DNA from 2 places in the Paenibacillus sp. FSL K6-0108 genome. Region 2 is predicted to be linked to the other one. Evidence: riboswitches for the same ligand, from Rfam matches in the RefSeq annotation. Region 2 holds a riboswitch; the other holds the start of a gene.
What was found. Region 2 has a riboswitch for glycine ahead of gcvT (glycine cleavage system aminomethyltransferase GcvT). Riboswitches for the same ligand answer to the same signal wherever they lie in the genome.

Region 1: another riboswitch for glycine. It lies ahead of sdaAB (L-serine ammonia-lyase, iron-sulfur-dependent subunit beta); the one in region 2 lies ahead of gcvT (glycine cleavage system aminomethyltransferase GcvT).

What each region holds. Positions count from the first base shown of each region.
Region 1 is NZ_CP150288.1:555,508-559,938, reverse strand. Features, by position in the region: gene sdaAA (L-serine ammonia-lyase, iron-sulfur-dependent, subunit alpha) at 1-934, opposite strand, end outside; gene sdaAB (L-serine ammonia-lyase, iron-sulfur-dependent subunit beta) at 924-1,613, opposite strand; glycine riboswitch at 1,871-1,994, opposite strand; gene MHB49_RS02765 (hypothetical protein) at 2,272-2,448, opposite strand; gene MHB49_RS02760 (phosphotransferase enzyme family protein) at 2,452-3,441, opposite strand; gene pstB (phosphate ABC transporter ATP-binding protein PstB) at 3,636-4,391, opposite strand; gene pstA (phosphate ABC transporter permease PstA) at 4,404-4,431, opposite strand, start outside.
Region 2 is NZ_CP150288.1:5,934,439-5,938,869, reverse strand. Features, by position in the region: gene gcvPA (aminomethyl-transferring glycine dehydrogenase subunit GcvPA) at 1-1,212, opposite strand, end outside; gene gcvT (glycine cleavage system aminomethyltransferase GcvT) at 1,209-2,345, opposite strand; glycine riboswitch at 2,647-2,768, opposite strand; gene gcvH (glycine cleavage system protein GcvH) at 3,115-3,504, shown strand; gene MHB49_RS26975 (PTS mannitol transporter subunit IICB) at 4,073-4,431, shown strand, end outside.

The DNA of each region.
Region 1 (4,431 bases), 2.2 Mb from region 2:
CCGTGTCCGTTGACCCGGATTGCTCCTCCCGCTCCAGCTCAGGCTCTGCACGCTTTGCCTTCGGTTTAGCAAGCTTCTCCATCATTTTCCGTCCTGTCGGTGTTTGGGCAAGTCCGCCTTGGGCCGTTTCACGGTGCCTGCTCGGCATCGCACTACCCACTTCCAGCATGACGTCAATGACTTCGTCAGACGGAATGGCACTTCGTACCCCGGCCAGCGCCATATCCGCCGCAGCGAGCGCGGTAACGGCACCCAGTCCGTTACGGACGATGCACGGAATTTCCACGAGGCCTGCTACAGGATCGCAGATAAGGCCCAGTGTATTTTTTAACGCGAGGCCAACTGCATGGACTACTTGCTCCGGCGTCCCTCCACGCAGCTCCACCATGGCCCCAGCTGCCATACCGATGGCAGAACCCACTTCAGCCTGGCAGCCACCCTCGGCACCAGAGATAAATGAATTGTTGGCAATAACATAACCAATCGCACCCGCACAGAACAGACCGTTCACCAGATGCTCGTCACTCCAGCCGAAACGCTCCTGGGAGCTGATAAACACACCTGGAATGATGCCGCAAGAACCGGCTGTCGGTGTCGCAACGATCCGGCCCATGGAGGCATTCACTTCCGATACACAAAGGGCATACGCCATGGCTAGTGCAGAGGCATCTCCAGAACAAGTCTCGCCTTTGCGAATGTACTCAGCCATTTTTTTGCCGTCCCCGCCAGTCAAGCCGCTGCGTGATGTCGTATCTTCTGTCAACCCTTTGTGTACAGCTTCTTTCATCACCTGATAGTAGTCCGACATCTGACGCACAACATCCGCTTCCGGGGTATTCGTCTCCTGAACCTGCTCTTCGATCATCAGCTCGGCAATGGTTTTGGACTCTGCTGTACAGATGGTATTCAGTTCATGTAGATGTTTAAACCGCATCCGGCTCGACCCCTCTCTTCAAATCAATCACACGAATGTCCAGCATATGATCCAGCGACCGCAGACGTTTCAACGTCTCTGGATTCGGCACACCATCCATCTCCATCGCTGTCAGCGCTTCACCATCTCGGGCTTTCCGATCCACTTGCATGTACCCGATGTTCACCCCGGACGAACTGATTGTGGAGGTTACGGAAGCGAGCACCCCTGCTTTGTCCGAATGTCGCAGTACAAGTGTGGGGAACTCTCCGCTGATCTGTACACGGAAATCATTCAATGCATGCACAGATACACTACCACCACCAATGGAAGCACCAATTAGTGAACATTGACGGCCTCCGTGCCACAGCTCAATCTTCACCGTGTTGGGATGAGGGGCAGGCAAGCCGCTTGTGAAAAACTCTACCTCCATACCCGCTTCCTCTGCATATTGTTCTGCATCCGGTATACGTGGATCATCAGTCACATAATCAAGCAAGCCACCGATCAACGCAAGATCCGTACCATGCCCCTGATACGTATCAGCAAACGAGCCGTACAGCGTTAAACGGGCGCGTTCAGGCGTACATCCCAGCCACTGACGGGCAATTCGCCCCAATCTTGCCGCTCCAGCCGTATGTGAACTTGATGGACCTGTCATGGACGGACCAATAATTGAAAAAACGTCTTTAAAACGCATCGTAAACCCTCCATTTATAATCGTCATTTTCATCCAGACGTACACCCATAATGTTCCTTTATTACTGAATGATGACATAAGAAAAGGACAGAAGAAGGCCCTAGGCCCTCTCTCTGTCCTCGATACCTGAGAGTTTCATGATCAGAAGCGCGGCGAATCGATGCATTCCTGTATTCACAGGTGATGTCACCCTGCACACCGTGCGGCTTGACCATATACCCCTTGGGTGGCGCAGTTCGCGCACTCTCCAGAGTTGCGTCCAACGATGGTACTTTTACCTGAGAGATTAACCGCTGCGCCGGGTGCGCAGCAGCTTGCTCCTTCGGTGCCCGACAGCTGCCATTGTACTCGACATGCCCAGGTCTCTCCCGCTCGCTATCATTCGCTGTATGGAACCATCCTGATCTTGTACCAGAACGATAATTGAAGTTTTGAATACTTTCTCATTAAGATTAATCGACCGGAAGATCAGTGTCAACAAACTTAACGATTTCGTTGTGAATATTTGCCTAATTCCATTTAATCACAAGGAAAATAAATAAATTGTAAACTTTTATCACATGAAAGTGTTAATGTGTTCCATTAAGAAAGCGCATACATTTTTTTTGTTTTTCTATTAGCTATCTCTGCCTTTTATATGCGCTTAATATGATCTATGTCATTTTCCACCGAATCGTTCGGGTATTTTGGCAACCATTATACTGGAAAGTACCTCATCTCCGCCTGTCACCCACAATCCCAACGCCGCAAACACCATAACGCCAGATACAACCGTATATACCATGCGAAGCGACAACTGCTCTGCCACTACCCCTGCAATCAAAATCGAAATCACTAATTATAACTCATAGAAGATACTCTCATTCTGTAGATATGGTTTGCAAAATTTGCTGCATATAAGAGGCATTCGCTCTCTCATCCATTCGTACCTGGATTCATTCTCCATCTGAAATGCGAAATAGCCAAACGTAAAGATTAGCATGAATCCTTCCATTAACCGAATATCACGCTTCGTCAGTGGTCCTGTATGCTCCGTATAACCCGATAGGAAGACATCCCGTTCCTCCCGATTGAAAATAAGAGCTGCACCTCCGGCATCAAACAGATAGTAGCCATAACCGTATAAACAAAAATCAATCATGGATATGCCCTGATCCGTCACTAGCAGATTGCCGCGGGTAATATCTCCGTGTATTACCCCCCATGTCTCGGCAGTGCGAGGGTACGTTTCCAGTTGCCCGTTAATGTTCTTAAACGTTTCACGGATCAGATCGAAATCTTCAGGAGTAAAGATGCCACGTCGAACGCCTTCCTCCAATTGCTCCAGCATGACAAGATTCTCTTTGATCGAGCCGTAGGCTGGTCGTACTCCTTCTTGTGCCTGCGGTTTGGGGGGTCCCTCAGGTCGTCGTCCATATTGGTGCAATATCTGTAACTGCACGCCCGAATCATGAATCTCTGCTGTTGTCAGACGTTCTCCTTGCTTGATATCTCTGCCCTCAATCCACTCCAGAACGGTACAACAAATCTCTTCCCCGGTCTCGTCCAACAAGACGGAGACCCACTCTTCCGATGTATTGCGTACTGGTGTCTGCACCCGCAATGGACTGGTAGCTCGTAATTCATGAAGTAAATTCATCTCTGCTTCAAGTGCAGGTCGTGTATGCTGGATGCCAGTCATGCTTGCAAAAGCAGCTTTATGTATACGCAACAGGTACTTCTGTCCGGTTGATTCATCAACCACCTGATACGTTAGGTTTTCATTATGTCGGATAAAGGAAACCGAAGGCTTTACTATGGAATAATGCGAGATAATTTCAGTTGCCATAGTGTCATGCGATATCTTATGCGTAGTTATGATCCACATCTCCTTCTCTTGTCCAATGAAAGATGGCAGTGTTTAAGAATATCGTAGCATGATTATTTAAATTATGGCAAACTATCCCACCGTTGGTGATATAAAAAAGCATAACCCCCGAACAACCTCGCCCGGATGTTATGCTTCCTTCTAACTCTTTAAAATTAACCGAAACGTCCCATAATATATTCCTGAGTCAGACGGTTGTCCGGGTTGGTGAAAATATGCTCCGTATCCCCATGCTCAACCATGCTTCCCAGATAAAAATAAGCCGTATAATCCGAGATGCGTGCCGCTTGCTGCATATTATGAGTAACAATCACGATCCGCAGCTCCTTTTTGAGCTCCGAGATCAACTCCTCCACCTTACCCGTTGATACCGGGTCAAGCGCAGATGCCGGCTCATCGAGCAGCAGAATCTGCGGATCAACCGACAGGGCGCGGGCGATACATAGCCGCTGCTGTTGTCCACCCGAAAGAGCCAGGGCAGACTCATTAAGTCTGTCCTTCACTTCGTCCCAGAGCGCAGCGCGACGCAAGCTTTTTTCCACAATTTCATCCAGTGCCTTCTTGCTCTTGATACCGCGGTAGCGGGGGCCAAACGCGATATTATTGTAAATCGACTTGTGGAAAGGATTTGGCTTCTGCCATACCATGCCAATCTTCTGGCGAAGCTTGATTACGTCTGTGCCCGGCTCATTCAGGTCATTGCCGTCCATCCAGATATGTCCCTCCGTGCGGGAACCGGCAATCTCGTCGTTCATCCGGTTAAGCGACCGCAGGAACGTGGATTTACCACAGCCGGATGGTCCAATGAGTGCCGTTACACTGGCTTCGGGAAACGTCAGGCTGATCTGTTTAACGGCCTGAAAATGCCCATAATATATGCTTAACTGTTCCGTACCAAAAGGTATGGCCATGTTGGTTCCTCCTTATTTCGAAGCTGTCATGCGGCGGTAA
Region 2 (4,431 bases):
TTTCAGCTGCAGTGTCTCCACATTTGTTCCTTCAGGCAGTTGGATAACAAACTCATTGAACGTCGGTGCGGTAAACGTAAGAGCGACGCCTGGAATTGCGGTAAGTGTGTTAAGGGCATAATGGCTCTTTTGCAAATTCAAATCAGCGACGTCGATCATGCCTTGTTTACCCATAATAGACATATAGACAGAGGCGCTTAGCGCGAGTAACGCCTGGTTGGAACAGATGTTGGACGTCGCCTTTTCCCGGCGGATATGCTGTTCACGTGCTTGCAACGTGAGTACAAAACCACGCTTGCCGTTGCGGTCCGTTGTCTGGCCTACAATTCGGCCAGGAATTCGGCGCATATGAGCCTGGGATACGGCGAAGTATCCGCATGTTGGGCCGCCGAGTGAAGCGGCGATGCCAAGGGGCTGTGCGTCGCCAACGACGATGTCAGCACCCAGCTTGCCTGGGGCTTCCAGCAGACCCAGCGATAGCGGGTTGGCGCTGACCACGAGCAGGCTCTTGTGCGCATGCGCAAGATCTGCGGCCTGTTTTACATTTTCCACGGCGCCGAAGAAGTTCGGACTCTGGATCATGACGGCTGCGGTGTCATCGGACACGGCAGCTTGCAGGGCATCCCAGTCGGTTACACCATTTTGATATCCAATCTCAACAATCTCCAGATTGAGGCCGTGTGCGTAAGCTTGCAATACCTGACGGGACTCAGGGTGCACGGTACGTGACACAATCAGCTGTTTGCGGCGGGTTGCCGCTGCGGCCAGATTGCCTGCTTCCGCAAATGCAGTTGCACCATCGTACATGCTGGCATTGGCTACAGCCATGCCTGTCAACTCACAGATGTAGGATTGAAACTCGAAAATCGCCTGCAATTCTCCTTGGCTGATCTCGGGTTGATAAGGTGTATAGGCGGTGTAGAACTCGGAACGGGAGATGACATGATTAATGACGGAAGGAACGTGGTGATCATAAATGCCTGCACCCAGGAAACTGGCGTGTGTCTCGAAGTTGGCATTCGCTCCCGCTTGCTTCGACATATGACGTGTCAGTGCATATTCATCGAGTTTGGAGGAAACAGGCAGTTCACCCTGATAGCGAATCTCCTGTGGAATGTCATGGAACAGGTCCTCAATCGTTTCCACGCCGATGGTTGCCAGCATGGCACTCTGATCCTGCTCGGTCATGGGGATGTAGCGATGCTTGCTCATGCTTGATCAGCTCCTTGAGTAGATGTCTTTGGCGCACGTATCCGTTTATGAAAAGGGGTCTTCACAACCTCGGTTTTCAGTTTCTTGCCACGAATTTCAATCTCCAGCGGGGTACCCAGTGCAGCATATTTGCTGTCAATCAAGGCCAGCCCCAGATTACGTTTCAACGTAGGTGATTGGGTTCCTGTGGTCACTTCACCAATCTGCATGCCATCGGCGTAAATTGGATAATGGGGGCGGGGAATGCCGCGCTCCAGCACTTCGATGCCGACCAGCTTGCGGGCAGGCCCATCATTTTTTTGCTGCAACAGGGCTTCATGTCCGATAAACGGTCCGGCATTCAGCTTCACGAACATGCCAACGCCAGCCTCCAGCGGTGAGATGGTTGCAGACAATTCCTGTCCATACAGGGGCAGCTTGGCTTCAAAGCGCAGCGTATCCCGGGCACCCAGTCCTGCCGGAACGAGTCCGTGACCTTCTCCGGCTTGCATCAATCCGTTCCACACCGCAGCGGCCTGTTCCGCAGAAACGTAGAGCTCGAAACCATCTTCACCCGTATATCCGGTGCGGGATAACAGCAATGTAACGCCACAGACCGTCGCATTTGCCACAAAGCGGAAAGGCTCAATCGATGACACATCGGTGTCTGTCACCGTTCTGAGAATATCCACTGCCAGCGGACCTTGCAGCGCAAGCAGCGCCGTTTGATCCGAATCATTGGTCATCGTTACGCCTGGCGTCATGTGCTGCTGCAGCCATGCCCAGTCCTTGTCGATGTTGGAGGCGTTAACCACCAGCATATAATGCTGATCTTTCAGTTTATAAATCAACAGATCATCGACCACGCCGCCATCCGGATAACACATTAACGTGTATTGAGCCTGACCGGGAACGAGTGTTGTTACATCATTGGTGGTCATGTGCTGTAAAAAAGCTTCTGCGTGTTCACCTTGTACGGTGAATTCGCCCATGTGGGATACATCAAATAATCCGGCACGTTCTCGCACCGCTTCATGCTCTTTCTGAATTCCGCTGAATTGTACCGGGAGCTCCCAGCCACCAAAATCAATGCATCGTACGCCTTCATATTGCTGATAGAGTGGAAAGAGTGGGGTTCTAAGCAAATCGGACATCCAATCACCTCGTCATGGGCCGTCAACCGGCCGAGTGTATAACCATGGATCAATGAAACGGGCATCAACTTTTAATATAAAAGTAAGGTAAGGACGCGATAGGCAGCGCCGCTCTATAACCTGTTTTCGTTTTTTTGGGAAAAAGGAAAAGGACAGGCCAAAGAATCGGCATGCCAGAAGCACGCTGTATTCTTAGGCTCTGTCCTTGGTACCTGAGAGTTACCCCGCCGCCTGATGCAGCAGGTTTCCCCTTGGGTGATCATAACGCCCACACCGGGCGAATAGATGCTCTCCAGAGTTGCGTCCCGTAAAAGTCCTTTTGCCTGAGAGATTCACCTCCGCTTGTCGGTGGTTTACTCCTTCGGCGTTACCGCATGTACACCCTGAGTCGGTGTCAAGGGTAATCTCTCCCTTTACATTCATCCGCGGGTATTGCATAGACCAATTAAACACATTTACTACTCTCATTAAAGCCTGAATCGACTAATGATGTCAAGAACGATATCATAGAAATTAATAAAAATCCGAATAATATTCTAAATTTAATTTATAACGTTCGTCTATTTATAAAGAGTGCGCTTACTTTTCTAATATTCACCATTATATGTAGGGAGTGTTCATTTGAGTTACAGGCATATAAGAAAGAAAATCAAATAATTTGTGAGGTATCTTGACATTTGATTGGGAAATATCATACGCTATGTTCTGGGAAAAAGGTTAAGGTCAAAGAAGCGCATGCACTCATTAATGAAAAGCGAGGCGGATATCGATGAGCGAATTGAAAAGTGATTTCCTGTACAGTGAAGAGCACGAATGGGTGCAGACCGTAGGGGAGGATACCGTACGTATTGGCATTACCGAGTTCGCGCAGCATCAGCTGGGTGACATTGTGTTTGTGGAATTGCCTGACCTTGAATCGGATGTAAAGGCAGAAGACAGCATTGGAACGATTGAATCCGTCAAAACCGTTTCAGATTTGTTTTCTCCTGTAAGTGGAACCATTGTGGCTGTAAATGAGGCATTGCAGGATTCACCGGAGCTGGTTAACAACTCTCCATATGAGGAAGGCTGGATGATCGAGATTCGTGTTGAGGGCGACCTGACAGCAGCACTATCCACATTGATGAATGCGGATGCGTATCGTAAACATACGGAATAATATGAAGGTATAATTCACCGGTTGGATCGAGAGCTATAGCTTGATGTAAAAGTCCGTTTAGCGTGAAAAAAATGAAATGATTGTTTATAGATCCGGATGGTGATACTGCTTATTCGGAGAATACTTGGGCGCAATGGCCTCACCTGGGACAGGGTGAGGTGATTGCGTTTTTTTTCGTTGTTAAATGATGAATTGGATGGAGTGTGTATCACTCTAACGTGTTCCAATATCATTTCGAAATTGAATAGAGATGGCTCGTTTAAATAGAATAAATTTACAATTTCATTTGTCATTAAAATGAGGCAATTCGTGGGTATGATACATGAAAGGGAATAAAAGGTTTCGATCCATTTACAGGTTTAAATATGGAACAATCCTTTAAATTTAAATCTTGTCATCAACGTTCATGACGGAAGTAGGTTTTCATTTCGTTGTAGAAGATACCGTTTTCATTTACGATATGTTTGTGAAATCAAGATTTATTTCTGATTTGTACCTTTGTTCGTCTGGATCATTGTTGTCAAAATTCAGTGGAATCAAGGTTTAATATGTTGAGGAGGTTTTCAGTATGAGTTCAGTGGGCGCAAAGTCCGAAAAAAGTGGAGGAATACGGGTCGGCGTTCAGAAGTTTGGACGTTTCCTGAGTGGTATGGTTATGCCGAACATGGGTGCATTTATCGCCTGGGGTTTAATTACGGCATTGTTCATTCCAAAAGGATGGTTCCCTAACGCAGATTTTGCAATGCTGGTTGATCCAATGATCAAATATTTGCTGCCTTTGCTTATCGGTTACACAGGCGGTACCATGGTGCACGGCCAACGTGGTGGTGTAGTCGGTGCAATTATGACCATCGGGGTTATTGTCGGCAGTGACATTCCAATGTTCCTTGGTGCCATGATTGCCGGACCATTGGCAGCCTGGATCAT